2 regions of the Enterococcus sp. DIV0174 genome follow, and region 2 is predicted to be linked to the other one. Evidence: riboswitches for the same ligand, from Rfam matches in the RefSeq annotation. Region 2 holds a riboswitch; the other holds the start of a gene.
The links. A riboswitch is a leader RNA that binds a small molecule or an ion and turns the genes downstream of it on or off. The one in region 2 is predicted to bind fluoride.

Region 1: linked by a shared signal. The riboswitch ahead of IGJ93_RS03745 (voltage-gated chloride channel family protein) and the one ahead of eno (phosphopyruvate hydratase) in region 2 are both predicted to bind fluoride.

The regions. Positions count from the first base shown of each region.
Region 1 is NZ_CP172881.1:735,804-757,702, forward strand. Features, by position in the region: gene IGJ93_RS03705 (WxL domain-containing protein) at 1-183, shown strand, start outside; gene IGJ93_RS03710 (pectate lyase-like adhesive domain-containing protein) at 203-2,848, shown strand; gene IGJ93_RS03715 (WxL domain-containing protein) at 2,871-3,620, shown strand; gene IGJ93_RS03720 (DUF916 and DUF3324 domain-containing protein) at 3,679-4,761, shown strand; gene IGJ93_RS03725 (class A sortase) at 4,742-5,497, shown strand; gene IGJ93_RS03730 (hypothetical protein) at 5,499-5,948, shown strand; gene IGJ93_RS03735 (helix-turn-helix domain-containing protein) at 5,955-7,379, shown strand; gene IGJ93_RS03740 (FusB/FusC family EF-G-binding protein) at 7,830-8,477, shown strand; fluoride riboswitch at 8,519-8,583, shown strand; gene IGJ93_RS03745 (voltage-gated chloride channel family protein) at 8,638-9,903, shown strand; gene IGJ93_RS03750 (YdcF family protein) at 10,234-11,433, opposite strand; gene IGJ93_RS03755 (serine hydrolase) at 11,602-12,909, opposite strand; gene IGJ93_RS03760 (hypothetical protein) at 13,412-14,533, shown strand; gene IGJ93_RS03765 (cold-shock protein) at 15,246-15,446, shown strand; gene IGJ93_RS03770 (helicase C-terminal domain-containing protein) at 15,820-18,600, shown strand; gene IGJ93_RS03775 (DUF5590 domain-containing protein) at 18,653-19,180, shown strand; gene IGJ93_RS03780 (pyridoxal phosphate-dependent aminotransferase) at 19,200-20,396, shown strand; gene asnS (asparagine--tRNA ligase) at 20,430-21,728, shown strand.
Region 2 is NZ_CP172881.1:1,267,882-1,277,499, reverse strand. Features, by position in the region: gene IGJ93_RS06150 (FAD-dependent oxidoreductase) at 1-1,200, opposite strand, end outside; gene IGJ93_RS06145 (histidine phosphatase family protein) at 1,497-2,366, opposite strand; gene eno (phosphopyruvate hydratase) at 2,864-4,138, opposite strand; fluoride riboswitch at 4,245-4,310, opposite strand; gene IGJ93_RS06135 (hypothetical protein) at 4,354-4,656, opposite strand; gene IGJ93_RS06130 (hypothetical protein) at 4,729-5,091, opposite strand; gene IGJ93_RS06125 (MerR family transcriptional regulator) at 5,192-5,965, opposite strand; gene IGJ93_RS06120 (ABC transporter ATP-binding protein) at 6,044-7,762, shown strand; gene IGJ93_RS06115 (ABC transporter ATP-binding protein) at 7,767-9,557, shown strand.

The DNA of each region.
Region 1 (21,899 bases), 530 kb from region 2:
GGAACTTGGGCAACCTATTGGGGAGCTGTAGAAGAAGTTGAAGAAGTTGATGAAAATGGTGATGCACAAAAGGTAAATGTTACAAAGGCTATCCAATTAGCTGTACCTGGTTCAACGCCTAAAGATGCGGTTAAATACCAAACAAAATTAGTTTGGACGTTAACGGATGTTCCAGGAATTTAGAGATTAGGGGGAAAGAGATATGTTCAAAGGAAAAATAGTTACGCTAATGTTAAGCGGCATATTAGCGACCAATATCTCTCCTATTGCCAATACATTTAGTTCAGACTCTATTACAAACAGTTCTGAAACCACTCAAAATGAATTGCCTGATACAGACATTTCAGAACGATTAAACACGGATATTTCTGATCAGCAAACAGAAACGAGCGACATTCCGACAGCTGATTCAACCCGTGAGACACTTTCTTCAAGTGAAAATGGGAATGAAAGTACTACAGAATCAAGTGATACTACAAAGAAAACGTCTAAAGTAGAAGAAAAAAATGAGGGCAATGCGCTAATCACTACAAGAGAAGCAGCTATTGACGGTGTAGAAGTATCCAGTTGGAGTACATTTGTTCAAGCTATTAGAGACGAAGCAGTCACTAAGATTATTTTGACAGGTGATTTTGACAATCCCAGTAATACAGATACATCTTTAACCAACTATTCGAGAAAAAATGACTTAGAAATAGATGGTAGAGGTCATCGAGTGGATTTCAAAAGTACATCTATTCAGCTGGGTTCGCCAACAGGATCAGGGAATTTTCATATGCATGATATCGTGCTTAATCAACGTTACGGTGGAGCAAATAGTGAAGACATTGTGGGCACTCGTTTAAATTACACTAATGGCGGGAAATGGCGATATCGTTTTGGCAATATTACAACGGAACCCGATGTCCAAAGGCTGGCAAGAGCCTCTTATTCTGAAGTAACCGTATATGGAAAAATGGACATCGATACACGTGCGGAAAACTTCTATTTAGGTAGTTTGAAAATGGAAGATGGTACCAATTACAAAGGGAATGTAAATTATTACAATTTCTCGATTTTTTGGTATAACGTTGCTGCTGCAGATACATCCACAGGTGCAAGCAAAGAATTTACGATTGGAAAAAATTGTCGTGTCGATTTAACACAAAGTCAGACAACGGGTACGACTTATCCAGCAGTTTATTCATATTATCAAGCATTGACGGTGGGAGAAAATAGTACATTTAATGTAAATATGCCCGGAAATGCTGTTCGATTTGATATGGATGGTGCAGGAATGACTATAAAAGCAGGGGCAATCGTTAACTTAACTAGTAAACAAAATTCTGGTTCAGTTGTAGCTTATAGTAATGACAATAATTATTTGATTGTTGAACCAGGGGCTTACTTTTACACGATTGGTGTAAGTAATCAGCCACTGATTAATTTGTCTGCCAATGGACTAGGTACGGGAAATGTTAGAAGACAAAATAACAAGTTTATTTTGAATAGTCCTGCTCAATACGACATTCGTAATTTAAGAGATGGCTACACAGCAGTTCAAGTTGCTATGGGAAATTATACGGATAATCTTTTTCAGATTGTCGATTCTGATATTGATTTGTGGAAGTTAGCTACCCAACCTCTAGGCCCCTCAGATGAAACATATACAAAAGTAGCTCAATTTTCAGTAACCGGTAATGGCTCAAATGAACAAATTAGTGCTACCACCTCGGGATTGAATTCTTTTTCTCAAAAAAATTATCGTAGAATCTCAGGAATGAACCAAAACCCTGTCGTTGAGTGGGTTCCTGTTACAGATGCAGATAAAACAATTAAAGCCAGAGTGATTATCGGTTATGTGCCAGATAATAATGGATTAAATGCTGACGGAGAAGTTAGCTATATTCCTGTTTATGCTTCCAAAAATCAAGCAAATGTGACAATTACTGATACCCACGGGAAAGTAACGAAAGATTTATTGACAGATGAAAATGGCTATGCAAGTTATCAATCAGAATCATTTAATCTTGCAGGAAAAGATATGCAGGCAACAGCGCAAAGAGGTCCATGGATTTCGGAAGAAGCATCAAAATATCTTGTAATTGATGTTACACCTCCAGAACCAGCCATTATCGATAGCGGTGAAACCTTATCACCTTTGGTCAAAGAGCTATCAGGAACTGGTGAAGCTGGGGCAATCGTTACGATAACACTAAATGGTGAAAGGCAAACCAATACTACGAATGTTTCTAGTGAAGGAAAATGGACGTTGTCCCTTTCAAATCTAAGTTTAAAGAAAGATGATGTACTACAAATCTTTTTACAGGATACAAGTGGCAAAATAACACAAATTCCGGATCCACCAAAAACGAATACTGAAGTTGGGAACATTCAGCCTGCAGAAGAATATGCTTACCGCGATGCTGTCTTTAAAGCTGCAACAAAAATAGTTGTCATAGGAACCTTAGAACTGAAGGCTGTACCTGAAACATTTGATTTTGGTACGCAAAAAGTTAGCAGTATCCGAACAAAATATACACCCAATGTAATTGGAAACTTAATTGTTTCTGATACGCGGGGAGCTGAAAAAAATCCTTGGCGAATTACGTTGAAAGAAAAATCTCCTTTAGTTTCGGACCATAATAGCTTAGCGGGACAATTTTATTACACGAATGATGTGGAAACAATCAATATTACTAGTGAATCAATTCCCGTTGAAGAAGGTAAGCTAACAGAAGATGGCGAAACAAATTTATCAGACGGTTGGAATGATACAGAGGGACTCAGTCTGAAAATACCGATAGAAAAACAATTGTTAGGGACTTATAAAGGAACTTTAGAATGGGCGCTTGAAGATGTCCCATAATCAAAAGAATGGAGCAAATAAAATGAAAAAATCAACTAAATTATTTATGTCAACAATTATCCTAGGCGCACTAACTGTACCAGTAACTACTTTTGCAGCTGACGGTGGCGTTTATACTTCAAACGGTGTGGTAGAATTCGTACCAAATGAAGACCCAACCGATCCAGTTGACCCTACGGATCCAACAGGTCCAGTAAATCCAATCGATCCAACGGATCCAGATGGACCAAATCCTGGAACAAATGGTCCACTATCAATTGACTATGCTTCAAGTTTAGATTTTGGTGTACAAAAAATCACTTCGAAAGACCAAACTTACTTTGCTGCATCACAAAAGTATAAAACCTTAGATGCAGAGGGTAATCCATCAACTGAAGTGAAAGAGGGCCCCAATTATGTTCAAGTGACTGATAATCGTGGGACAGAGGCTGGCTGGTCATTGAAAGTGAATCAAGAAGGTCAATTTACATCTACTTCAGGAAAAGAACTAACTGGTGCAACAATTAGTTTCAAAAATGGGCGTGTAGTGACAGCATCTGATTCAGGTAAACCAGTTGGACCAGAAACAATCGTTTTAAATGCAGATGGTTCACAATCTGATGTTATGGCAGCCAGTGTAGGAAACGGTGCTGGAACGTACCTTTACACTTGGGGAACTGCTACAACAGCTAGTGAAAGCATTGAACTAAGTGTCCCAGGTTCAACAACAAAATATGCTGAAAAATATTCAACTAAGTTAACATGGACACTGACTGACGTACCAGGAAATTAATGCCTTGAGAGACGAGAAATCATTCTCGTCTCTTATCTATTGGTAAGGAGTGGTTTGATTGAAACGAAAACAAATACTATTCACAATTGCACTAGTTATTTTAAGTGTTTTTGCTAGCAGTAAAACGATAGCTGCCAGTGAATTCAATTTCGCGGTTACGCCGATAACACCTGCAAATCAAATTGACAAGGAAAAAACTTATTTTGATATCCAGCTCGAACCAAATCAACAAGAAAAGTTAAACGTTAATTTGCGAAATGATACGGATAAAGAAGTTAAAATTGATGTTTCACTAAATAGTGCTACGACTAATTCAAATGTAGTAGTTGAATATGGAAAAAATGAGATAAAAAAAGATAGTAGCCTAACATTTAATCTGGAAGATTATGTGGACTATCCAGAAACAGTTACCTTGAAACCTCATAGTAATCAAACCGTTACCTTCCAAGTTACGATGCCAAATGAAACATTTGATGGCGTACTGGCTAGTGGGATTACATTTAAAGAAGTTCAAGATGAAGAGAAACAAAAGGAAAAAGATGAGCAAGGATTATCAATCAAAAATGAGTATTCTTATGTTGTAGCTTTACTGATGCGCCAAAACTTAAATGAAGTGGCACCTAATTTAATTCTTCATGAGGTTGAGCCTGGGCAAATCAATGCTAGAAATGTCATTTTAGCGAATATCCAAAATGATCAAAAAACGTATATCAACCAAGTGAGTATTCAAACCAAAATTACAAAAAAAGGTCGCTCAGAAGTTTTATACCGTGAAGATAAAGAAGATTTACAGATTGCACCAAACAGCAACTTTTCTTTTCCTACTTCTCTAGGTGGTGCTGCCTTGGAACCAGGTGAGTATAATCTAAAAATGACTGTATTTGGAAATGAAAATGAGTCAGGAAAGTTTACTAGAGAAAAAGAGAACACGACTGTTAACTACACCAACTATTGGGAATTTGAAAAAGATTTTACAATTGCTGGTGATGTTGCTCAGAAGTTAAATGCGAAGGATGTCACAATCAAAAAAGATAATACTAAACTTTATATCCTGATAGGAATCATTTTCTTGTTATTGATGTTGTTGCTGATACTTTGGTTGATTTGGAGAAAGAAAAAACATGAGGAAGAACAAACTTAAAATCATTATCAATTTACTTTTTATTATGGGTGTATGTTTGATTTCTTTTCCTATTATTAAAAATACAATTACAATCGTAAAAATTCAAAAGACAAAAGTAGTAACAAAGGAAGAACTGCCAGTAGTAAACCCGAATGAACGAATCGTTTTACCGACAATTGAAAGTTATCTAACAGCATCTTCCAAAAATCTTGGAACAGCTATCGGAGAACTAAACATTCCCAGCCAGAAAATAAAAATACCTATTTTTGCTGGTTTAAACAATCAACAAATGTTATTTGGTGTAGGGGCTATGTATCCAGAGCGTAATGTTCTAAAGGATAACTTGGTACTTTTGGGTCATCATTTAAGCATGACGGAGCTACTATTGGGCAATATTCAAAATTTACAAGTCAATGACAAAATCACTGTGACCTATCTAACGAACAAGATACAATATCGAGTAATTAAAAAGGAAACAGTCAATGAAACGAATCTTAGTGTTTTAGAAAGTACGAACATACCTCAGTTAACACTCATTACTTGTGATAAGCCTGAGCTTACTGATAAACGAATTGTAGTGACTGCAAAACTAGTTGATCGGGAAGAACAAGAAACTTTACAGAATACTAAGAATAATGTGACACCAAATAAAAAAATATTACAAAGGAGTATCGTGAAATATAGCTTAATACCTCTTTTCATAATGTTCACTGCATTAGGTATAGGTAGCTATGTGATTTGGCGATACGTATAAAATGATGAATCAGTATAAAAATATTTTATTGTGGAGTTCTATTATTCTCTCCCTTTTAAAAGCAACAAGTGTAGTATATGGAGAAGAAAATCAGCATCCTATTTATGACCCAACAAACCCTAATCAACAAGTCCAACCACTGGAAAATACACATGAAAATGAAGCCGTTGTTTCAATCGAAGATAGTTCTGAAACAGTATCTGAAACACAAGAGAGTAGTAAGGAATCGAAAGAAATACAAAAATCTTCTGCTACAACTTCAGTAACAAATGAAAAGGCTCAAAAGAAACCAACTAAGAAAATTTATTTAACGAAAGAACTATTTAATGTCAACAAAGATGTTATACAAAATGGTGGTCTTGATGGTGACGACCCAGACCCCGATAATCTATTTTATTTCCAATTGATTGATGAATTAGTGGGAACAGCAATATATGGAAGAAAGAGCTGATTACTAATGAATTATGAGTTTTTTTTGAGCAAAGAGGACTATCGCAGTTATTCCTTACTTAAATATTTGGAAGAAAGCTCAAATTTGTCAGAATCAATACTGAAAATCCAAGAGGAATTATCATTATCAACTTTCCTTTTGAAAAAAACGATTGAAAACTTAAATGATGATCTTGATGAGCTAGGTATAAGTGAACATTTAAAGATTCTTGCGACAGGTACAGAAGTTTCTTTAGAGATTGATGGCCATTACTCTAGTGGTTTTTTATTGTCAAATTATATCAAACGATCCATTTATTTAGATTTATTGATTGAATTTTTTCGAGAAGATTACACTACCCTTGAAGTTTTTGCAGATGAGCACCATATCAGTTATTCTTCAGCGTATACTATCTTGCAAGAGCTAAAAAAAGTGTTGAAGAAGCATCAGATTTTTTTTGATAAAAAAAAATTATACGGAAATCGAAGGAATATTGTCATTTTCTATTATCAATTATTTCTGGTTACAGATATTTCTTATACGAAAGTTTATCCGGGAGATGTCATCGATCAAACAAATCAATTTATTTTTTTATTAAGTAATGAATATTCTTTGTCTGTTTATGAAAAGAAAAAATTATTTCATTATCTATCTGTCAATTTATTAGCAGAGAAGTCAAAAGAGTTAGAGATTTGTAAAAACATTATCCATTTTTTCTCTGAAGAAGACGTTACAAAAATAAAAAAGTTATTAAAAATATCTTCAACTACTTTTGGCTATCTAGTTCTGATTTGGCTTTATCTGAATGATAAAGTAGATCGAACGTATATCGAAAACAATAAAGACGAGGGTATCGAACAGTTAAATGATCACTTTATCCAAAAAATTGAAGAACGATTTAAGCCGCTTCAAGAAGAAAATACTTGGGAAATTCGTAGAGAACTAAGTAAAATTCATTTTAATATTCTGTATTATCCTATCAATAAATTTGATGAATTTACTATTAATATTTATTTTTTTAGGCAAAATTATCCGGAGTTCTACTTCTATTTGTTAGATTATGTCAAGTTATTAACGGAAGAGTACAAAGAATTATCTCGAGATAAAATTTTTCTGTTTTTTAGTTACTTGATGTTAGTAATCAATTATATACCGATCAAATTGATTTCTGATCCGGTAAAAGTCGGTATCGATTTTTCTTACGGATCTGCTTATAACCAATTTATCAAGGAAAACTTAGGTTTATATATCAATCTAAATGTAGAGGTCGTTGATGATGAACAATCAGCTTATACAGATGTAGTTATTACCAACATGAATAATTTGTATGGGGAAAGTTCTCCACAAGTTGTCGTCTGGTTAAATCCACCTCGCCCCGTCGATTGGGGGAATCTTACCAAGATTTTGTTGAAAATCCAAGAGGAAAAATATAAGAATAGTCAAAACAACTAATACTCGTACAAGTATTGTTACCAAAAAAAGACTTTTAGCTATTGATCAGTAGCCAAACATCGAAAAATGTTTTTTAGCCAAAAAGATGGAACAGAACGCAAGCACGTTTTGTCCATCTTTTTTATTGTCTGAAGTTTGAGTATGGAAGAGAAAAGAGTCGATGTGTTCAAAATGTGGAAAGCGTCTGAAACCTGTCGAAGGAATCTGGATATGTTTCTTTGAAGAGGAACACATCACAAGCAATGATTGACGAAAAAGCGAAATTGGTGTTTACTTACAGATGACCATTTAAGCAAGTACATAGATCAATACCATTAAAGGGGGTGATGATGAGATGCACACTAACGTATCTTATTTAAAAGAGTTGGGTTTGAACAAGTAACGACATGCTTTGTTGAAACAACTTTTTTCTTCAAAGTATGACTTTTGAAAGAAGAAAGGACTCTTAAAATGAAACAAACAATCCAACCATATCAATATTATTTTATTCAACGTGAAGTAGAACAATTACTTAATGCTTATTCTTCTGTGAACGATCCGAAAACGGTTCAAACAGTTCAAGCATTAGCAACTGAAAAAATTCATTCTGTCATTCAGGAAGAATTACCTGAGATCACCGATTTTTTAGCAATCGTAATGAATGTCACGCTAACACGAGCAAAAGCGGAGCGTGCGTTGGAAGAACTGAAATCCTATGTCATACCTTTTGAGCAACCTTCGAAGCAACAAGTTGACAAAATTTTTCGGAAAGTGAAAAAGCTGAAACAACCAACCTGGTCAGCATATGATCTTAGAGAACACACTTATGTAGGGTTCAACGATCCGGGAAGTCAAAGAAAGTATTTGCTTTACTATGAAGAAGGAAAACTCCAAGGAGATTACGGCAGTCTATCACCAACCATTACAAAAGGAATTTGTGCTATTTGCCAGAAAACATCGAATGTTTCACTCTTTCTTTCAACGACAAAGTCTGGTTCAGACGGTACCTATACAAAAAAAGGCAATTATATTTGTCACGATAGCGATATGTGTAATCATCAATTGGTACAACTTGAGCCATTTTATGAATTTGTTCACCGCGTGAAAAAAGAACGATAGTTGATTGTCATTTTCAGAAAATCATGCTATATTTTTAAATGAAGTGAATAGGTGATGGTGTTCGCCTTTAAACGTTTATCAATAAACTAATGACGCCTACTAAAAAACGGGATAAGTGTCCTCTTTTTTAGTAGGTGTCTTTTTTTTAGGAGGAGTTTTAATGGAAAAACAAACAACAAATGTGTTAAGAATAGGAGGCTATATGCTGAAGTGGCTACTGATTACGGCCATTTTAGGAGTGGTAATGGGAAGCCTTTCAGCATTTTTCTTAAACAGTTTAACGTTTGTAACTAATTTGCGCTTGACCCATACGTGGCTATTATTTCTTTTACCCGTAAGTGGTGCTATTTTTGCTTATTTATATACAAATTATGGTGGGAATTCAAGTCGTGGAAATAATTTAGTTATCGATCAAGGTAATGGTGGGGAAGAAAGAGTTCCGCTACGATTGATTCCATTGACTTTATTTGGAACAATCACGACTCACTTATTTGGTGGATCAGTTGGTCGTGAAGGAACGGCTGTTCAAATGGGGGGCGCATTAGCAGATAACTTATCACGTGTATTTAAACTGAATCAGTTAGAGCGAGAAATCTTGATTATCAGTGGAATCAGTGCAGGATTTAGTTCTGTTTTTGGCACACCTTTGGCAGGAACCTTGTTTGGCTTAGAGGTTTTAGCAATTGGGAAAGTTCGGACAGAGGCTTTATTTCCAAGCTTTTTTGCAGCTATTTTTGCAAATCTCATGGCAGAAAGTTTTGGAATTGTTCACGTCCATTATCCAATGGGAGAAATTCCTGCGTGGAGTGGTAGTTTATTTGGTAAATTGATGTTGGCAGGAATTGTCTTTGGTCTTTGTGGCTGGGTATTTAGTCGTTCAATCGTCTTTTTGAAAAAAGTCTATGCTAATTGGTTTACGAATCCTGTTTTACGAAACTTTATGGGTGGAGCAATTGTTGTTTTGGTAGCTGTTGTCTTGCAAACACAACGTTATCTTGGCTTAAGCTTACCTTTACTGCAAGATGCTTTTAATGGTAATGCGCACCCCTTTGATTTTTTAGGAAAACTGGGTTTTACTATTTTATCTTTGGGCGCTGGATTCCAAGGTGGGGAAGTAACACCCCTGTTTGAAATTGGTGCAACATTAGGTGCAAGTTTGGCACCAATCTTACATGTCTCTGTTCCATTTTTAGCTGGACTTGGTTTCATTGGTGTGTTTTCTGGTGCGACGAATACACCAATAGCTTGCTTTATTATGGGAGTTGAATTGTTTGGTAGTGAAGCAGCCGTGTATTTCTTTTTGATTTGTCTAGTTAGCTTTATGTGTTCTGGCAACAATGGTATTTATTCTGCACAACAGGTTAGTATAAAAAAGGGAATCTTTTTTACACCTGTTCTTGAATCATTCCGCAATAAAAGGAAATAAAAAAGCAAGTCGAGGTCAGTTCGGACTTCGACTTGCTTTTTGTTTTGTGGATATTTTTTGTTGAGTAATTAAGGTTTGGAGCTACAACCCTTTATTCACGGTGTTCCCAAAACAACTCCTCAAGATAGCTTGCAACCACTTCGAAATATGAAAAGCTATTTTGAGTGTCTGCTCACTATCTAGTCGGAGCTAACCGTTTTGCGCCACAACCTAATACACGGTGTTCCCAAAACAACTCCTCAAGATAGCTTGCAACCACTTCAAAATATGAAAAGCTATTTTGAGTGTCTGCTCACTATCTAGTCGGAGCTAATCGTTTTGCGCCACAACCTAATTAAACAGTGTTACCAACACCAGCAACAAATCAAAAGCGAAAATCAACGAACACATAATGAGATGGCGCTTTTTATTCAGCATCAAGATTGCAATGTATTCTCTTAGAAAAGCATTTGGCAGATAATATAAAGCTGTCTTTGAACCAATTCCGTTTGCTTTGAGTTGTGCTTGTCGCGCATAAAGTCCTGCACGAAAAATATGATAGTTATTTGAACTGAAGATTGCTTGGTAAGGGCCTTTCATTAAACGATCCATGATTTCCTTAGAAAAACGCATATTTTCTAAAGTAGTCGTTGAATTTGTTTCAACAATAATCTGTTCTTCCGGAATGCCTTTTTTCAACGCGTAATTCTTCATTGCAACAGCTTCAGGCAACTTCTCGTCAGCTCCTTGTCCGCCAGACATCAATAATTTTGGTGGATTAAGTGTTGCTCGCTCTTGCGCTCGATAAAAGGCAATTGCTTTATCAATTCGTTGACCAAGTAAAGGTGATACTTTTTCACCACCCAAAAGTCCAGCACCTAAAACGATGATGAAATCTTGGTTGAACCGTGGACGATTGAATTGATATAGAACAGAAATCGTCAAGAAATTATAAAATACGACAAACAAGTAGAATAAAATCATGGGTACAACACTGAACAAAACGTTTGCCCACTGTGGCAGATATTGAAGTAAGAAAAGTTCAGTTAACAAAAAGATGGTTAAGAAAACACCAAGCAATAATGTCAACAAATTCGCTAGTGAATGTGATTCTTTTTTTAATACCACGATGCCATTCCAAAATAAAACGACAATCAATATATATAATCCAAACAACAGGATTAAAAGAAGGGGAATAGCAATCAGTGCAAGCAATCCACCAATGAAAACATTCTCTGTTTCAAACAAAAGCATGACTAAGTAAATACCGAAGCTGATCAGAAATAAATTAAACAACCACCCATTCAGTAGTCGCCTTTTCTCCGTAAAATAAAAAAAGGCAAAGACACTAAAAAAGAATAAGGGAATCATAAAAAAGAGTGAGTGATAGGAAATTTCTAATACAATCAAGTAAGTCAGTAATACACCAAAGGACCATGTACTACCATAGAAAAAAAGTGCAGGATCTTTTTGTTTTTTCCGCCAATAATAAATACCAACAATGCCTAAAAAATAGAGAGCCATAAAAGCTAGATCTCTGGTTAAATTCATAAGTTCAACTCCTTTTTCATTCATTAAGTATAACGAAATTTCTCTAAAAAAGCTTTTAATAAAACTAAAAAATTGAAAGAAAATGAGCGAAATAAAAAAGCGTGAGAGCCGTTGTCGTGTGACAAACGTTTCTCACGCTTAATGAATTGTAGATTACTTTACTTAGGATTAAAAAAGATTTGTAAAGAATTCAGCGACATGTCGCCAACCAAGAACGAAAATATTCGCTTTTTCAACTTTAGCAGTTGTGATGATATCAGTTGCAGGTGCATCTTTTTCATCTAAATAGCCAAGTTTGTCATCTGCTAAAGTGATTGTAGCAGTACCGACTTTTGTTCCTTTGTCTGCAGGTGCTTGAATTTTTTGATCGGTTAATGAATCTTTTGCAAGTGTAGGTGTAATGGTTAACTTTCCTGTATCCATGTCATTACGAACCCAAACTTTAACTGGTGACTTAAGTGCGACTGGAACAGTTTGTTCTTTACCATCAAGAACATCGATTGTTTTCATGTCTGGAATACTTGCGCCAGCTTTACCTAATTCTTTTTCTGACCAGTTGTCATAGCAGTAGTCCATTAAGTTTGCAGTAGCAGTAAAGCGAGCACTTGGATTTTCTTCATGGCCATCAGCATTTAATACAACGGTGATTACACGACGATCATCTTTTTTGATCGTACCAACAAAACAGGCACCGGCCAAATCAGTTGTTCCAGTTTTTAATCCATCAACGCCTTCTTTGTGGTTGATAAATCCCGGAAGCATCCAGTTCCAGTTAACCATCTCAACTGGGGAAACCGTATCTTCACCAAACATTTGAGTCGCAGTACTAGTGACTTCTAAAATCTCTGGATAATCTAGAATCAGGTGACGAGCAACAATAGCGACATCACGTGCAGAAAGCTGATTTTCGTCTGTTTCAGAGCTTCCTGGGTAGCGATTATCCCCCAAATAGCTATTATTTAGTCCAGAAGCATTGACTAAAGTAGCATCTGTGATACCCCATTTTTTTAATTGTGTTTGCATCAACTCAACGAATTTAGGTTCACTACCAGCAATTTTTTCAGCAAGTGCAACAATTGATGCGTTAGCAGATTGGATTGCAGCAGAATCAAAAAGTTCTTTGACAGTATACGTGTTTTCCTTGTGCAATGGCACATTTGATAGATCTGGTGTAACACTTAATTCTTCCGCATAATCTGAAATGGATACTTCATCATCCCAAGCAAGCTTTCCCTGTTTAACTTGGTCAAGGATAATGTAAAGACCAATGATTTTTGTGACTGAGGCAATTCCCATCGGTGTATCACCATCTTGGTTATACAAAATCTTGCCGGTTTCGGCATCAATTGCAAAGGCCGCTTTGGCGCCAACAGAAAACGTGTCGTCAGCCCTAACAGTTAATGTGGGGAAAAGGGAGGCAACACATAAGATGAGGCTAGCAAGCAGAACAACTAACCGTGTTTTTTTTATGGACATATTCAGTCTCCTTATCGATTTCTTTTCGTACAAATTAAAATTTTATCAGAGAGTGTGGGGACTTTCAATGTTTCTGAAAAAAACTTTAGATGTTAGTAAATCAGGAGACGTAGAGTCAAAATTATAGTAGAAATCAATCGTTTTTTACACGTATTTTAACTGGTTGTGGGTCAAGTTCAACGACACGACTAGCGACAAATGCGAATAAGCTCATCATACTCAATAAACTAAAAATAATTAGTAATTGCATCTTTTTCACCTCATTTAAGTTAGTGATCAATCCATTTTTTGAAGTTTTTCTATTTGATAACTTAATCATAATAGTAAATTTTGAATCATTTGCTGAGAAGTTTAGAGGAAAGAATGGTTTAAATGTGAACAAAACATGAATTATTGAGAAATGAGAAAACGCTTGCGGGTTGCAATTCGTTTTATTGGGTTGAAAAAAATTGTTGTGGTAGACTTTAAATGTAGGAATGATTTTTTTAGGAGGGATGCGTTTATGACAAAAATCGATAAAGAATTGTTGTCTCAATTAGCTTCAGAAGGTGCAAAAGGTCCGTTTGTAACAATTATGTTGAATACACACGTTTCACATCAAGATGTTGAAAAAGATCAAATCAAATTTAAAAATTTTGCGAAAGAAGCCAAAAAACGTTTTGAAAAAAAATACTCAAAACATGAGTGGACTCCATTTAAAGAAAAGATTGAGGAAATCCTAAATGATGCTTCATTTTGGCGTAGTGGCACAAAAAGTGTGGCAGTTGTCTTAAATGAAGAGCAATCGTATATTTACCGTTTAAGTATTCCAGTTGATGATCAATATTATGTTAGTGATTTACCTTATTTATTGGCAATCATTAAAAATGCGCAATTCAACTATTCTTATTATTTATTAGGGTTGAATCGCGATTCCATGAAGTTGTATGAAGTAAGCAACAAGTTGGTCAAAGAAATCGAATTACCAGAAGATGCACCAGTAGATATCGTAACAGCTTTGGGCGACGAGTTAACAGGTGGAAATCTAAACTTTATTACGAGTGGTAAAGCAGGGAATTCAAAAGAAGGTGTGACGTTCCATGGAGTCAGCACGAAAGATGAAGAAGTCAAAATCGATTGGATTAACTATTATCAAGCGGTAGATAATTATTTACGTGATACATTTGAAAATCCAGAAAAATGGCCAATTTATTTATTTGCCTTACCTGAAAATCAAGCTGTTTTCAAAAAAGTAGCAAAAAATCCAGACTATCGTTCAGATGTTGCTGTCTCAGCTTCACCAGCGCAATTGTCATTAAAAGATATTGAGGTTGGCGCGCAACGTTTGTCAAAAGAATTGGCAGATAAAGAAGCTGAAAGTTATAACAAATTGTTGGATAAAAAATTCATTGATCAATTAGTGGATATTGTTCCAGCGGCGAAAGAAGGTAAAATTTCGCATTTGTTTATTGCAACTTCTAATTTAGTCGATGGCTTTGGTGAAGATCCGGAAACGGAATATGATCGCCGTCAAGTTTTAAATCAATTGGCGGATGATGTCATTGAAACTGGTGGACAAGTCTTTATCTTAGATCAAAAAGAATCGCCAGATGAAAAGAGTTTGGTGGCAATTTTGCGCTATTAAGGAAGGTTGTAGCACAAAACGTTTAGCTTCGACAAGATAGTGAGCAGCCATTCAAAACAGCATCTCATGTTTTGAAGTGGATGAAAGCTATGTGGAGGAGTTGTTTTGGGAACACCGAGAGAAAGGTTGTGGCTCCAAGCGTTCAGCTTCAAGCAATAAGGAATTTTTTCTAAAAATAGCTACTCATGTTTTTATGAAAAAAAGACTTATTGTCGAAGAAGCTGCTTGGGGAACACCGAGAAAAAGGGCGCGAATGAAGCCCATCCACTTTAATAGATAACAAAAAGGATTTTTGATTTGACCACGAAAATAAGGCTGAAAATAGTGCACAAAGAACAGTTAAGAATGACCTGCTTTTAAGTATTAGAAAAGGCTTGCTGTGTTATTTCTCTTATTTTTACTATGGACAAGAAGTCAGACGTTACGCTGGCTTCTTGTTCTTTTTTTTTGCGTATCCGTTTCCTTTCTTAATAATCAAAAAACTTCAAAGAAAATTGTTCGAGTTCTACTTAAGGTGGGAATTGTGAAAAAAATGGAGTTTTTTTAAATAAATGTTCTAAAATTCTAGCTATTCCAATAGATGTATGGTATATTAATAGTCGTAGTTTCTGTTCGGTAATTATGGTAGCTTGTTTCAAATAAACATCTTCCAGATATTCACCATACAAGTAATTGCAAAATATGTGTTTGAAACACAAGGAGGATTTTTATTATGGAAACAGGTACAGTTAAATGGTTTAACTCAGAAAAAGGATTTGGATTTATCACTGCAGAAAACGGAAACGACGTATTCGTTCATTTCTCAGCTATCCAAGGCGACGGATTCAAAACTTTAGAAGAAGGCCAAGCAGTAACTTTTGATGTTGAAGAAGGTCAACGTGGACCTCAAGCAACTAACGTTACTAAAGCTTAATTAACCTATAAATTAAACAAAAGCTTGGAGTAGTTATCTTTTGATAATTATTCCAAGCTTTTTTATTGTGTCAGAGTTGATTCTTTTTTTTGATCCAATCAGTAACGATTCAATTTTTTACAGAAAAAATAAAAGGGAGAGGCTAGGATAAAAATTCTCAGCCTTTTTTTGTTACGAAAGTTAGCCAGCAAGGAAAAAAATCTTTGAGAAGGGAAGAAAAGGTGGATAAAAAAAGTGTGAATCATTTTTGAACGTTCGTTCTTTCTTTTTAAGGTGAAACACTTTTGTCGCAGCCTCTTCTTTGTAGTATAATTTCAAAAGAAACACCCGTACTAAAAAAGTAAATGAAGCGGCAAGAGAAGAGGAAATTATTTTGAAACCAACAACTTATGCAGTCGTCGATATTGAAACGACTGGGACGAACCCAAAAGAAGATCGTATTATTCAATTTGGCTGCGTCATGATTGAAGCTGGTCGAATTACTTCCCGCTTTTCGATCGACATTAATCCGGGGCGAAAGATTTCAAAACAAATCCAACATTTAACAGGAATTTCGAACCAACGCGTCCAGCGTGCGCCTTATTTTGAAGATGTCGCACCGACGATTTACAATCTCTTAGCAGAAACAGTATTTGTCGCACATAATATTTACTTTGATTATAAATTTTTGAATCAAGAATTGATGCGGTGTGGTCTTCCAGAATTAAAGATTCCGGGGATTGATACGGTTGAATTAGCGCAGATTTTTTTACCAACAGAACCAAGTTTTCGCTTGAGCGATTTATCTGAAAGTTTAGGATTTATTCATGAAAATCCACATCAGGCAGACAGCGATGCGGAAGTGACTGGTCAGCTCCTTTTACTGATTGAAGAACGCATGCGTCAGTTGCCATTAGTTACGTTGGAAGAAATCGTTCGGCTAAGTAAATACACTGGGATGGATACGAGCCGATTCATCGCACGTGTTGTTGAAGAGATGAAACAGCAAGTCCAGCCATTAGATGATTCGATTGAGATTATTGATGGGATTGCACTACAGAAGAAACAAGTGGAGCTGTTTTCCCAGGTTCACTACGGTAAACAAACTTATCCAAGAAAAAAACAGGCAAAAGAGCGAATGTTTGGCGAAACATTGATGTATCGTAAAGAACAAAATCGTTTGATGAATGCAGTATATGATCACTTCACTAAAAAAGAGGAACAAAAAAACTTGATGATCGAAGCTGCGACTGGAATGGGGAAAACGATTGGCTACTTGTTACCACTAAGCTATTTGGCAACACCTGAGAAACCAGCTATTATTAGTACTGTTTCACTAGTCCTTCAGCAACAAATCGTCGAGAAAGACATTCCTTTGCTAAACCAATTACTGGATCAACCGATTCAAGCAACAATCATCAAAAGTTTTCGTCATTATATTGATCTTCAACGGTTGAAAGCGACACTGAACGAAGCACCAAGTCAAAAACAATATGCATTGTATCAAATGTCGGTTTTAGTTTGGCTGACACAAACACAAACCGGTGATTTAGATGAATTACATTTGACGAATTTGAACCATGTCTTTTTCCACGATATTGCTCATCGTGGCGTTCATTTTTTAGCACCAAATCAGCCATTTTACGAACAAGATTTTGTTCGCTTTTTATTGAAAAAAGCAAAACAAAGTAATTTTTTGATTGTTAATCATGCATTTTTAGTCCAAGAAACGTTGCGTAAAGAGCCATTACTACCTGAGAGCCCCTATTTGTTGATTGATGAGGCGCATCATTTGCCTGAAATTGCTGAGAAAATCAATGATCGAAGATTGAGTGTGGCACATTTTTATAAACAAGTACAGCAGTTGAATGATGAAGGGCAATTGTTTGATCGCATGAGCAGTTATTTGCCAGATAATCATGAAGTGACTCGTTGGTTACAGATTTACCGGCAGGAATTAGTTTCTTTATGTGAGGCACAGTTCACGATTGCAGAAGGTCTGACGGAGTTGTTGAACCAAAACGGAAACAGTCATCAAGAAGAGGTCATGGTAACGAAAGAATTATTAGATGAATTACCATTTGAGGCAGGGATTGCGATTGATCATCTGCAATTATTCTATCGGGAAATTTATCAGCTTCATGAACAATTGAAATTAAGTTTGGAAATCATTCAAGAAAGCTGGTCAAATCAAATGCGCTTGGATCTAGCCAATTTGTATGCTTTATTTGACCAATTAGATACGCAACAACAATTTATGGAGCAATGGTTGGAAGATTGGCGTGAACAGTTGATTCACTGGGTCGTGCTTGGAACTGGTCCACAGCAATTGATGTTTCATCTACATGATTTTCAAGCAGCGTTATTACCTACAACAGTTTGGTATCCAAGATATCAACACATTCTTTACATTGGTGGTACTTTGAAAATTGGACCGGATCGGAATTATCTTTCAAAACGACTGGGTATTGAAGGCACACCATTGAAAGTAATTGCCTCACCATATGATTATGAAAGCCAAGCCAGAATTTATTTGCCAACAGAAGCACCCGCAGTGAATCAGGTAACAAGTCAGGAATATATCGAATACTTGACCAAAACACTAACGGGATTGATTAAACGAGAACAGCGACCTATTTTAGTCTTGTTCACCTCGCATGATATTTTGCAACAAGTCTATCAAAAAATGCATATGAGAATGCTGGAACAAGGCAGAGAAATATTAGCACAAGGATTTGGTGGAAGTCGCGAAAAATTATTGAAGCGATTCATGTTGTCAGAAATGAGTGTCCTTTTTGGTGCTGATAGCTTTTGGGAAGGTGTCGACTTGCCCGGAGATGCGCTCCAAATTGTTGTTGTCACACGACTACCTTTTGATAATCCAAAACGACCAATGGTAAAAGCTAGAAATGCCTATCTTGAATCAGAAGGAATCAATCCTTTTTATCAGGAATCAGTGCCTAAAGCAGCTTTGAAATTACGCCAAGCGTTGGGACGACTGATTCGGACTGAAACTGATCGTGGTGTGTTATTGATTTTAGATCGTCGGTTGTTAACGGCAAGATATGGTGGAAGAATTTTACGTTCTCTACCGAAAAAAGTAAAAGTCCAAGAAGAACCAATTGATGTAATCTACCAAGAAATCAGTGAATTCTTAACAAAAAACGAAGAATAAAGTCAAAGTAATCTTCCTATTTTGAGAGAAAAATCTGGTATAATGAAATGCAATGAAGATAAAGGAGCGACGATCCTTGAAGAAAGAATCAAAAAGAGAAAGAACCATTAATCGCGTGTTGCTTAGTTTGATCGTATTTTTACTAGCAGTAATCGTCTTTAGTTCGATTTTTTATTTGCGATCAAATCGCCCTTATGCACAGGCGGAAAAAGAAGCAACAGCTCTTGCAAAAAAATATGCGAATTTGGAAAATGTCGATCAGTTTTACTGGTATACGCGTGAAAAAACTTATTTTTCACTAATGGGGACGAATGACAAAAATCAAAAAATTGTAGTCGTCATTCCAAAATCTGGTGATAAGGTGAAAATCTTGGATCAAAATAAAGGTTTAACAGAAGAAGAAGCCAAACAAAAAATCCAAGAAGCACATCCAGAAGCCGTAATTGAAAAAGCAACACTAGGGATTTTTGAAGATCAGCCTGTTTGGGAAGTTGTCGCTAAAGGTACGGACAATTCATTAAGTTATTACCTTATTACATTTGAATCAGGCGATGAAGTGAAAACCATTCAAAATATTTAACTGTGAAGGGATGAAAAGGATGGAACTATCTAAGAGAGCACAACGTTTAGAGCCTTCTGTAACACTTGCAGCGGCAGCCAAAGCAAAAGCACTGAAAGCCCAAGGTAGAGATATCTTAAGCTTAACAGTAGGTGAACCAGACTTTGCAACACCTGAGAATATTCAGGAAGCTGCAATCCAAGCAATCAAAAATGGGAAAGCAAGCTATTATACACCAACTGCTGGAATTCCAGAGTTGCGCCAAGCAATTGTTGATTATTTAAAACAGCATTACCAACTTGATTATCAATCTTCACAGACCATTGTTACTGACGGAGCAAAGTTTGCCTTATACACGCTCTTTCAAACAATTCTTGATCCCTCAGATGAAGTAATTATCCCTGTTCCTTACTGGGTAAGTTATGGGGAGCAGGTCAAATTAGCCGAAGGTGTCCCAGTCTTTGTTCGTGGAGAAGAAGCAAATGAGTTCAAAGTGACAGTGGAGCAGTTAGAGGCTGCTCGTTCTGAGAAAACGAAAGCGGTGATTATTAATTCACCGTCTAATCCGACAGGGATGATTTACACCAAAGAAGAACTGTTGGCGATTGGAAAATGGGCCGTTGCAAATAATATTTTGATTGTTGCAGATGATATTTATGGTCGTTTAGTTTATAATGGCAATGAATTTACTCCAATTGCCACATTAGGTGAAGCAATTCGTGAACAAACAATTATCATCAATGGTGTTTCAAAAACATATGCCATGACTGGTTGGCGGATTGGGTATGCAGTTGGTAATCAAGCAATCATTGACGGAATGATCACGATTGCATCACAATCGACTAGCAATCCAACAGCAGTCAGTCAGTATGCTGCAGTTGAGGCATTAAGAGGAGAACAGGATACGGTAGAAGAAATGCGTCAGGCGTTTGAAGAACGTCTCAACCGTTTGTATCCATTAGTGGCAGCATTGCCAGGAGTCAAACTTGCGAAACCGCAAGGCGCTTTCTATCTGTTCCCTAATGTGAAAGAAACGTTAACTATTTGTGGGTATAGCAATGTGACAGAATGGGTCGAAGATCTGTTAGAAGAAACAGGCGTTGCTTTAGTTACGGGTGAAGGATTTGGTGCAAGTGAAAATGTTCGTTTGAGCTATGCGACAAATCTTGGAACGCTTGAAGAAGCTGTGTTAAGGATTGCTCAATTTATTGAGAGTAAAAGTCAAAATGAATCCTGAAAGTAAAACAGGAAGAAAAAAGGAGAGTCATTCGTGGAACAAATTCAAATTATTGATTCGAAAAACCATGTAGGAGAAACTGTGACAATTGGTGCATGGGTTGCTAACAAGCGCTCAAGCGGAAAAATTGCCTTTCTTCAATTAAGAGATGGAACAGCCTTTTTCCAAGGCGTAGTTGTCAAAAGTGAGGTACCAGAAGAAGTTTTCCAAACAGCTAAGAACTTACATCAAGAAACAGCAATCACTGTTACTGGTGAAATTCGTGAAGATAGCCGTTCAAAATTTGGATATGAAATTGGCATTACTAACATCGAAGTTGTTGGTGAAAGTCATGATTATCCAATCACACCGAAAGAACACGGTACAGACTTTTTGATGGATCACCGTCATTTATGGTTGCGCTCATCACGTCAACATGCAATTATGCAAATTAGAAATGAAATCATTCGTGCAACGTACGAATTTTTCAATGCGAATCAATTTGTTAAAATTGATCCACCAATTTTGACTGGTTCAGCACCAGAAGGCACAACCGACTTATTTGAAACAAACTATTTTGATCAAAAAGCGTATCTTTCTCAAAGTGGTCAATTATACATGGAAGCTGCTGCAATGGCATTTGGAAAAGTCTTTTCATTTGGACCAACATTCCGTGCAGAAAAATCAAAAACACGTCGTCACTTAATTGAGTTTTGGATGATTGAACCAGAAATGGCCTTTACTCATCAAGAAGAAAGCTTGGAAGTCCAAGAAAAATATGTGGCTTTCTTAGTACAAAGTGTCTTAGATAATTGTGATTATGCTTTAGATGTACTGGAACGTGATAAAGAAGTCTTGAAGTCTTATACTAAATTACCTTTCCCACGTATCACGTATGATGATGCGATTGAACTATTGAAGAAAAATGGATTTGATGATATTGAGTGGGGCGAGGACTTCGGTTCACCACACGAAACGTTTATTGCAAATTCATTTGAACAACCTGTTTTCATTTTGAACTATCCAAAAGCAATCAAACCTTTCTACATGAAACCACATCCTACACGTGAAGATGTTGTGATTTGTGCAGATATGATTGCGCCAGAAGGTTACGGCGAAATCATTGGAGGCAGTGAACGTGCAACTGATTACGAATTTTTACTAGAACAAATTCGTGAACATGGCTTAGATGAAAATGAATATTCTTGGTACCTTGACCTACGTAAATATGGCTCTGTACCTCATTCAGGTTTTGGTTTGGGTCTAGAACGTACGGTTACTTGGATTTCAGGAATTGATCACGTGCGTGAGGCAATCCCATTCCCTCGTTTGTTGAACCGTATTTATCCATAAAGGTTGTGGTTCCAAGCGATTAGCTTCAAGCAATAAGGATGCTTTTCTAAAAATAGTTTTCCATATTTTTGTGAAATTTAGACTTACTGGGAGGAAGTTGCTTTAGGAACACTTTAAATAAGAACGCAACTTAATAAAAAGAGTTTAAAAAGGAAGCATGACGAAACTTTC
Region 2 (9,618 bases):
CACAGCTCCACCCAAAATTTGATGGGTCGTTGGATCGAAAAATAGTTGAACAGAAACTCTCGTATTTCCAAATTTTTCTGGTACATATTTTGGTCGTAAAGTATCTTCAAAGTAAGCAGAGGCAATTGTTACTCCTGCTTTACCCGCTGTAAAACTATTCAAACCACTTGCAGCAAAATGATAGTCAAATACACTCAATGCGGATGAACCAACTACTCCGCCAAAAGGTTGGCTTGGAATGCTTTCAAATAAATGTTGCACAACATAACGTGCTTCTCTTCTGGCAACTGTCGCCAAAGCAATTGGCATTTTGGCACGTGCCGGAATCGAATAAGCAAGTGTTGCATCACCAACGGCATACACATCTGGAAGATTGGTTTGAAGGTATTCATTCGTTACAATCCAACCACGTTGATCTAAGTCAACGGTTCCTTCTAACCATTCAGTATTGGCTTTTACTCCTGCTGCTTGAATGATCAAATCAGTTGGGATTTCTTCACCGTTTACTTGAATAGCGGAAACATTTCCTTTGCCTAAAAATGCTTCAATTTTTGCGCCGGTCATGACTTGGATTCCTTTTTCTGTTAAATGCTCTGCTAAAATATCTGTCATTTCTTGGTCCAGATAAGTGCCTAATGGACGGTCTATCATATCTAAAAGGATTACTTCTTTCCCAGCTTTACAAAAAGCTTCGGCTGCTTCAATACCAATATATCCAGCACCAATAACTGCTACATGTTTAACATCAGGATCATTGAGCTTTTCTTTGATTTTCGTTGCCCAGTTATACCCACGCATCAAATAAACATTTTCTAAATCGGCACCTGGAACTGGAAGCGAATTTGGTGTGACACCAGAACTTAAAATCAATTTATCATATGCATAATCAGTAGTCTGATCTTCCAGTATATTGGTGACAGTCACTGTCTTTTGATCTGCATTGATTGCTTTTACTAAATGATTATTCAAAATGTGTACATTTTCTTCTGGAAAGTTTTCTGGTCGAAAGTTTCTGACATCATTTACATCCGTTACTTGGTCCTCTAAATAAAGTTCCATTCCACACGACATAAACGAAATATAATCTCCAGCCTCAAATAACGTAATCTCCACATCTTCACCATATCTAGATAATAATTCTAAAATAGATTGATGTCCGCCATGTGATGCACCTACGATGATAACTTTTCTTTTACTCACGATAAATCTCCTTCCTTGTATAAAAAATAAAATTCCCCCCACAGTTCCAGAATAGTACGAACGAATTTATCTGTCATACCATTTGCTTGTGAAAAATCAAAAGTTATTTTTTAGTTTTCCGGAGCTGACCGCTTGGAGCCACAACCTCATCCACAGTGTTCCCCAAGCAACTTCTCGAAATAATTCATAACTGTCCAAAAATATGGAAAGCTATTTTTGTCAGTTGTTCATTATTTTTTCGAAGCAGAACGCTTGGAGCCACAACTTTTTTGAGCAAGTTACTTTTCATCTGCAGACTATTTATCTTTTGCACCTTTTTCTAAGTAAGATAAATCATTAACTGATTCCACTGTATACTTACCATCTTGATAAATAATTTTACAAACGCTGGCATTTTTTAAGCCAGTTGGCGGAACTTCTGCCGATTCATCAATTGATGCGACAAATGAAGCAATTGTCATACCGTGTGAAGTGATTAAGATTTTATCTTGCCCTTTTTCCTCAGCTGTTTTAACAATGTCAGCTACTGCACTCGAAACACGGTCAATAACTGTTTGATAATCCTCTGCTCGCCAACTCACTTCATCAGCAGCGACATCATGCTCTTTTCCTAATTCTTCAAGTTTCTTTTCATCTAATTCATGTAAAGTGTCTGCAAAACCTTGGATTGTTTTGACGAATCCTTCTTCATCCATTTCATTTTGCCACTCTTCTAACGTTTTTCCTTGTTCTTTGGCAATTTCGCTCCACATTTCAGGATTGGGAATTCCTTCATAGGTACCAAAGTTGAATTCACGTAATCGTTTGTCAGTGTGTAATGTATCTAAAAGCTTTTCTTGTCCATTATTTTTCAATACTAAGGTTGCTGTTTCGACTGCTCGTCCGCTATCACTAGAATAAACTGCATCAAAATCTACATCTGCTAATCCCCTCCCCAAGTCTTCTGCAACAGCGATGCCTGCCGGTGTTAACGGTGCATCGATCCAGCCTTGCGAGCGATCCGTTGTGTTCAGCATAGTTTTGCCATGTCTTGCTAAATAAATTTCTACTTGATCTGGCGCTTTATTTGCCTCTTTTTCAGTACTTGTTGCGGAGTTTGTTTCTTGACAAGCTGATAAAGAAAACATCAATCCAATCATTCCTACTACTTTCAACCACTTTTTCATTTCTATCCCCTTCCATTTTTAAGCACATGTCAAAAAATTCCAACGAACGTTTTAACAATGTACTTCTTAATACATTCTTTTTTAGTGATAGCGAGTTGCTATAATCAAAATGCTCCTTTCTTTAAGCTACTTGTTACTAAAATTTCGTTTTAGCAACTAGTAATTCTATTACCAACTATCCTCAGATAGAATTACACAAAAAAAGACCTAACCAGTCGAAACTGGTCAGGTCTTGCTTAACTTAATAATAACAATCCTATTATTCTTTGCTTATTCAATTTACTATACAAATAAATTACCATTTAGAGAAAGCGCTGTCAATACGATTTGTTCTTTCTTTTTCTATCTCAGACTTTCTTTTGCTTTTAGTTAGCATTTTCAACGAATCAAGCGTGTTTGCTGCTCACATAATAGCTGAAAAAAGAAAAAAGAGGTTCAAGTGAACTTTCTCTCGCTTGAACCCCTTTTTTAATTAAATTTAGCTAATTCTTTGTTTTTTATTGGACTTTAGGAAACTGTGCAAGTGCGCCGTAGCCTTCTAGCTCTTCTTCGATACGTAAAAATTGATTGTATTTTTCAACACGTTCACTGCGTGCCATCGAACCAGTTTTAATTTGACCAGCATTCATCGCAACTGCAAAATCGGCAATAAATGTGTCTCCTGTTTCACCAGAACGATGAGAAATCATCGTTGTGTAGCCATTTTTTCGTGCCATTTTGATGGCTTCAATGGACTCTGACACTGTTCCAATTTGATTTAGTTTAATTAAAATCGAGTTGGCAACACCTTTGGCAATTCCTTCAGCAAAAATCGTTGGATTAGTTACAAAGATATCATCACCAATTAGTTGAATGGTTTGACCCATTTCATCCGTCATTTTTTTGAATCCGTCCCAATCATGCTCTGAAAATCCGTCTTCAATAGAAATGATTGCTGGATATTTTTTAACTAAATTTTGGTAATAAGCAAGCATTTCATCAGAACTTAATTCTTTTCCTTCAAAATGATATTTTTTTGTTTCATCTTCATAGAATTCACTGGAAGCTGGATCAAGTGCGATACCAATTTCCGTTTTTGGTTCGTAACCTGCTTCTTCAATTGCACGATAAAGCATTTCAATCGCAGCTTCTGTACTTCCTAGTTTTGGTGCGAAGCCACCTTCATCTCCGACAGCTGTTTCGTAGCCGTCTTTTGCTAAAATATTTTTTAATGTATGGTAAATGTTAGCAATTTTTTCTACGCCATCACGGAAAGTTGTTCGTTGAATGGGCGTAATCAAAAATTCTTGCACATCAATACCAGAATCTGCATGAACACCTCCGTTGATTACATTGAAAAATGGTTGAGGGAGCTCTAAATCAACGCCACCAAGATAACGATACAATGGAACTTTTTTACTTTGTGCCGCTGCGCGAGCAACCGCCATTGAAACACCAAGAATCGCGTTTGCTCCAAGTCGTCCTTTGTTTGGTGTTCCGTCTAAATCAATCATCATTTTATCAATTTTTGCTTGGTCAAAAGGTGAAGTTTCCTTCAATGCATCATTGATTTCTCCATTGACATTAGCAACAGCTTTACTAACTCCTTTTCCTAATAAACGAGTACCGCCATCACGTAATTCCACGGCTTCACGATCACCAGTAGAGGCGCCGCTTGGCACTTCGGCTCTGCCTAATGTTCCGTCAGATAAAATCACGTCAGCTTCCACCGTTGGATTTCCGCGTGAATCAAAAATTTCTCTTGCTTTTACTTGTTCAATTACTACTGTCATCTTTTTTTCCTCCTAGTTTTTACAAAAATGCAACAAAAAAACGCCTATTGTAAAGCAACTACTTAAAAACAGAGTACAACAAATACACTCTTGGACAAGTAATTAGTTTACAATAGGCGCCATCAGCTGATTTACTCAGCGTTTAGGAGGGAGCACCATCCCTCACACATAACGTTAGCACGTTTAGATAATTGTTTCAACTAGAAACACTTCTATCATTCATTTTCCAGCTTAAAATAGTAATCGATGATTGCTTTTATTCCTTGATAATCTTTGATTACAAAGAGATTTGATGGCACTTCAATAATTGGTAGCTTTTTTTCATTGATGAATGGTGCTAACTGTCTCGGTACAATCAGATAGTCTACCTGCTCTTTATCTCGAAGGTAATTCAGCGAAACATCATAGTCTTTAGAAAAGAACTCTTTTAAATGTTGCTGATTTCTTAAGCCTATAGGGAGTGCGGAATAAGACAATCCACCGTCTACCGCTAAGACAAAACAAATCTTCTTTTTCATTACAAACACGCTCCTCACTTATAAAAACAGTAACAATTTCTTATCAGTCCAATTCTCATAGTAACAGTCACACTAATTGATGAATCTCGGATTAACGGTTGAATTAGAAACAAAGAAATCTGTCTTGATTTGAATATCAAATGTTTCTGCAACTAATTTTTCAATTGTTGCGAAAGAATTAGTCGTGCTGATTCGATAGATTTTTGTGCCGTAGTTGATCCATTCAGCTGCTTGCAACAATTCTCGGTAGCCACGTACATCCGGTTTTCTATCAGTAAATACGACAAAGTAATCATGGATTAATTCGCCATTACTTGAACGATTCATACTTGTTGTTGCCCTTTTGATAGGGGTTCCAATTTTTTCGTACAGTTGTAAAGGGCTTCGTCCCCAAATATCAACAGTTTTTTCAGCTCCTTGCTTACGTTTAGCCATCTTATCCCTTCTTCATCATAACTCATTTGTTTCTTTTATCCTACAACGAATAAGGCAAATTTACGAATCTTACTTTTAGACAGACTTATCGAATTGTCTACTATTTGTTTTGTTTCCCTTTGTTCTTGATTTCAATCCAAGATAAATAATACTCCTTATCAGAAGTGTGCTCATATTGTTTTCTTACGAGAAACTCGCCAATAACTTGCTGAATATCATAACCCTTAGCTGTTAACGTACGAACGACCTCTTGAAGATTATTTCGGTCGTTATCTGCAGGATCTACTTCAATGATTACTGGTTGATAATCAAACGCTGGGTTGTATTCCCAAAGGATTTCTTCTTCAATTTCGTCTTCAAAAGATGTGCCGATACAAAAAACATATTCTAGCGATTGACCTTTTTGTTGCCAAATAATCCCTGAGTTACAATTTTTTTCTAAATATTTCCGTGCAGTAAAGTTTTCATCTAAATCAGCACGAACCATTTTCGTAAAGTCGATTTTCAAATCATGTGTTCCAGTCAAATCAAACCCAGTGGATGAAAGATGTCGTTTTCGTTGCTCGATTTGTGCCATTTCGCCTTTTAATCTTTCAATTTCTTCTGCCAAACGTTTTTCTGTCTGCTCCAGAACTTCATAAACTTCTTTTTCTGATTTTCGATAAATGCCTTGAACATCTTTGATTGATAAACCCAAACTTCGAATGAATTTGACATCATACAATGCAAATAAATCATCATAGGTAAATGTCCGATAATCATTGGCTTCATTTCGGGAATTCGTTAGCAAACCAATGGAATCCCAATAACGAATCGTAGATGTTGGCAAGTTCAAAAATTTCGCAGCTTCACCAATAGAAAATGTTTTATTCATTTTTTTAAAACCTCCTTGACCTTAAAGCTACTTTAACCTGTATACTCCATTATTGTCAAAACTAAGGAGGCATGACTTATGAAAGTACTAAAAAATTTCTTGTTGCAAAATAAGGGCATTGTTGCTCTGACTAGCAGTTTCATTGTTTTACAAATCATCGGAATCTTAGGCGTGCCTATGCTAGTAGCACGGCTAATCAATCTTGGCATTTTAAAAAATGATCTTGACGCAATCAAGCTTATTGCCATTCAAATGATTATCGTTACGGTTTTAGGTACGATTGCCGCCGTGATTGGTAGCTATCTGTCAGGAATTCTTGGCGGACGTTTCGGTCGCCAAATCAGAAAATCGTTTTTCCAAAAATTTCAGGAACTAAGCATTTCTGATATTGATAAAATTGGTTCTAGCACTCTGCTCACTCGTATGACGAACGATGTGGACAATGTGCAACAAATGATTGTGATGTTTTGCCAATTGATCCTACCTGCTCCAATCATTGCTGTTTTTGCTTTGACCATGACGTATCTCAATGCGCCAAACTTGTTGTGGATTCCACTGGTAGCTATCCTCTTTTATTTGGTCGTATTATTGTTTTTACTGAAAAAAGGAACACCCATTGCATTAAGTATTCAACCAAAAATGGATCGAATCACTACTAAACTAAGAGAGTTTTTTACTGGAATCAACATGATTCGTGCATTCAACAATCAGGACCATGAAGAAATGAAAACGAATGAATCATTTACCAACTACGCGAATCAAATGATTCAAGTGAATAAAATTTTTGCTTTTATCACTCCTACCGCTTTTCTGATTATGGGTGTTGTCTATGCATCCATTCTTTGGGTCGGTGGTTACCTCGTGGGCAATCAGACCATCCAAATTGGAAACATCGCAGCAATTACGGAATATGCGCTTTTGGCACTCTCATACCTTATGCTTGCAGCAATGGTTTTTGTGGTCATCCCTCGTTCCGTTGCTTCATTGAAACGACTGGAAGAAGTGATGGATTTTGAACCGTCAATCAGTGACCCTGAGCCGTTTTCTTTTCAAATCAGAGATGCTAGTGCTGCAAGCTATCAAAACGTTTCTTTTGCGTACGGAAAAGAAAGCAATCCAGTGATTGAAAAAATTTCATTTACAATCCCAGCTGGAAAAACAACCGCTATCGTTGGCGCAACTGGTTCTGGAAAAAGCACGTTAATGAAGCTTCTTTTACGAATCAATGACCCTACAAGTGGTGAAATCAAATTGAATGATGTCCCAACGACTGCTTTGACACAAAGCAGTATTCGTAAACAGGTTGCTTATGTTCCACAAAAAGCATTTTTATTCAAAGGAACAATTAAATCAAATCTTTTAATGGGAAAAGCAGATGCCACACCAGCTGAAATTGACCAAGCAGCAAAAATTTCTCAGTTAAAATCATTTGTAGATACTTTACCCGATAAATATGAGTCATTCACTGCACAGGGAGGCAGTAACTACTCTGGTGGACAAAAACAACGAATTTGTATCGCGCGAGCGTTAATCAAGCCCGCTTCAATGTATGTTTTTGATGACAGTTTTTCTGCTTTAGATTATCAAACAGATGCCGCTTTGCGAGAAGCTCTCACAAAAGAACTGTCGAACAAAACATTAGTAATCATTGCCCAACGCTTGAGTACAATCGCCCATGCCGATCACATCATCCTCATGGAAAATGGCAAGATTGCTGGTGAAGGCACACATCAAGAATTGTTATGTACCAACAAAATTTATCAAGAAATTGCAGCTTCGCAAGGAATGAAGGAGTGATAATATGAAACAGAACAACATGATGCCGAATAAAAAACATCTGATGTATCGCTTTTGGAAATTACATCGTTTTGAACATAAATATTTTTATCTATTGATGTTTTGTAGTTTGGTTGGAAATATTTTAGTGGTTGCAATGACCTTCATGATGGCGCTAGGAATTGATAAAATCGTCGCGGTCATTCAATTGAAAGAATCTTTGCCAGTAACACTTGACTTACTCACAGAACAATTGCTTCCAACTGTCTTACTGTTAATTCTGTTTTCGCTAATCAGTAGTGGACTTTCCTACGTGCAAGAACGAGCAATGGCGACATTGAGTGAACGACTTACTTTGAATACTCGAAAACTAATTACGAAAAAAATCAAAAAATTACCGATGTCCTTTTTTGATAATCATCAAGTTGGCGATCTAATTAGTCGGACGACTACAGGCTTGAATCAGCTTTCTCAAGTATTATTGACCGGTATTAACCAACTATTCACATCCGTCGTTACCATTCTTTTTGCGGGAATCATGTTGATTTACATCGACAGTAAAATGTCAATCTTAGTGATTGGTTTATTGGTTCTTAGCGGACTGGTAACACACAAATTTTCAGTGATCAATAAAGAAGTGGCCGATAAAGCACAGGTGAAACTTGGTAGTATCAACAATGAAATGGAAGAATATCTTTCTGGTGTCATTGTTTCAAAAACCTTTAACCAAGAAAATCAACAAACAGAGGCTATCAGTCAAACAATTGATGAACATTATACTGTATTTAAACGTGCTCAATTCTTGAACTTTGCTATCTACCCTTTATCCCGTGTTATTAACCAATCAGCTTTTATTTTTAGTGCGATATTTGGTGCAATGACCGTATTAAGTGGCGGAATCACGATTGGTTTCTTGCAAGCATATCTACAATATATCAATCAAATTTCCGAACCAATTTCAACAGCTTCTTACGTCATTAACTCGATTCAAGCTGCCATGGCTTCGATTGAACGGATTTTCTATATTTTGGATCATGAAGAAGAACAAGCAGATACAAGTCGAACAACCATTCAACATCCTGCTGGAAATATCCGATTCAAGGATGTTCGCTTTGGCTACTCCCCCGACAAAACATTGATGAAAAAAGTTGACTTTGATGCGAAAGCAAACCAAAAGATTGCCATTGTTGGACCAACCGGCGCAGGCAAAACAACGCTAGTCAATCTACTTATGCGATTTTACGACATCGAATCTGGCCAAATCGAATTCGATGGCATTCCAACCACTGATCTTCCAAGAGAAAATCTTCGCTCCTTATTTGGAATGGTCCTACAAAATACTTGGTTATTTGAAGGTACGATTGCTGAAAATATCGCATATGGAAAAATGGATGCAACACGAGAAGAAATTATCCAAGCAGCTAAAATCGCTCAGTGTCATCACTTTATTCTGACGCTTCCTAATGGCTATGATTCCATCGTCACAAGTGATAATGGTGGAGGCCTCTCACAAGGGCAACAACAATTGTTGACCATTGCTCGTGTCATTTTGGCAAATCCACCAGTGGTTATTTTGGATGAAGCAACTTCTAGTGTGGATACTCGCACAGAATTACAAATTCAAGAAGCAATGAACTCGTTGACCCAAAATCGGACAAGTTTCGTCATTGCTCACCGCCTTTCCACCATCGAAAATGCTGATTTGATTTTAGTGATGGATAAGGGCGACATCATTGAAAAAGGAACGCATAAGCAACTGTTGAAACGTCCAACACTCTATCGTTCACTTTACAATAGCCAATTTCAGGCAACTTGATTTAAGTAAAAAAGATAATAATAGCTATAGCAAAAACAAATTATAAAAGCGTTTTTAATAC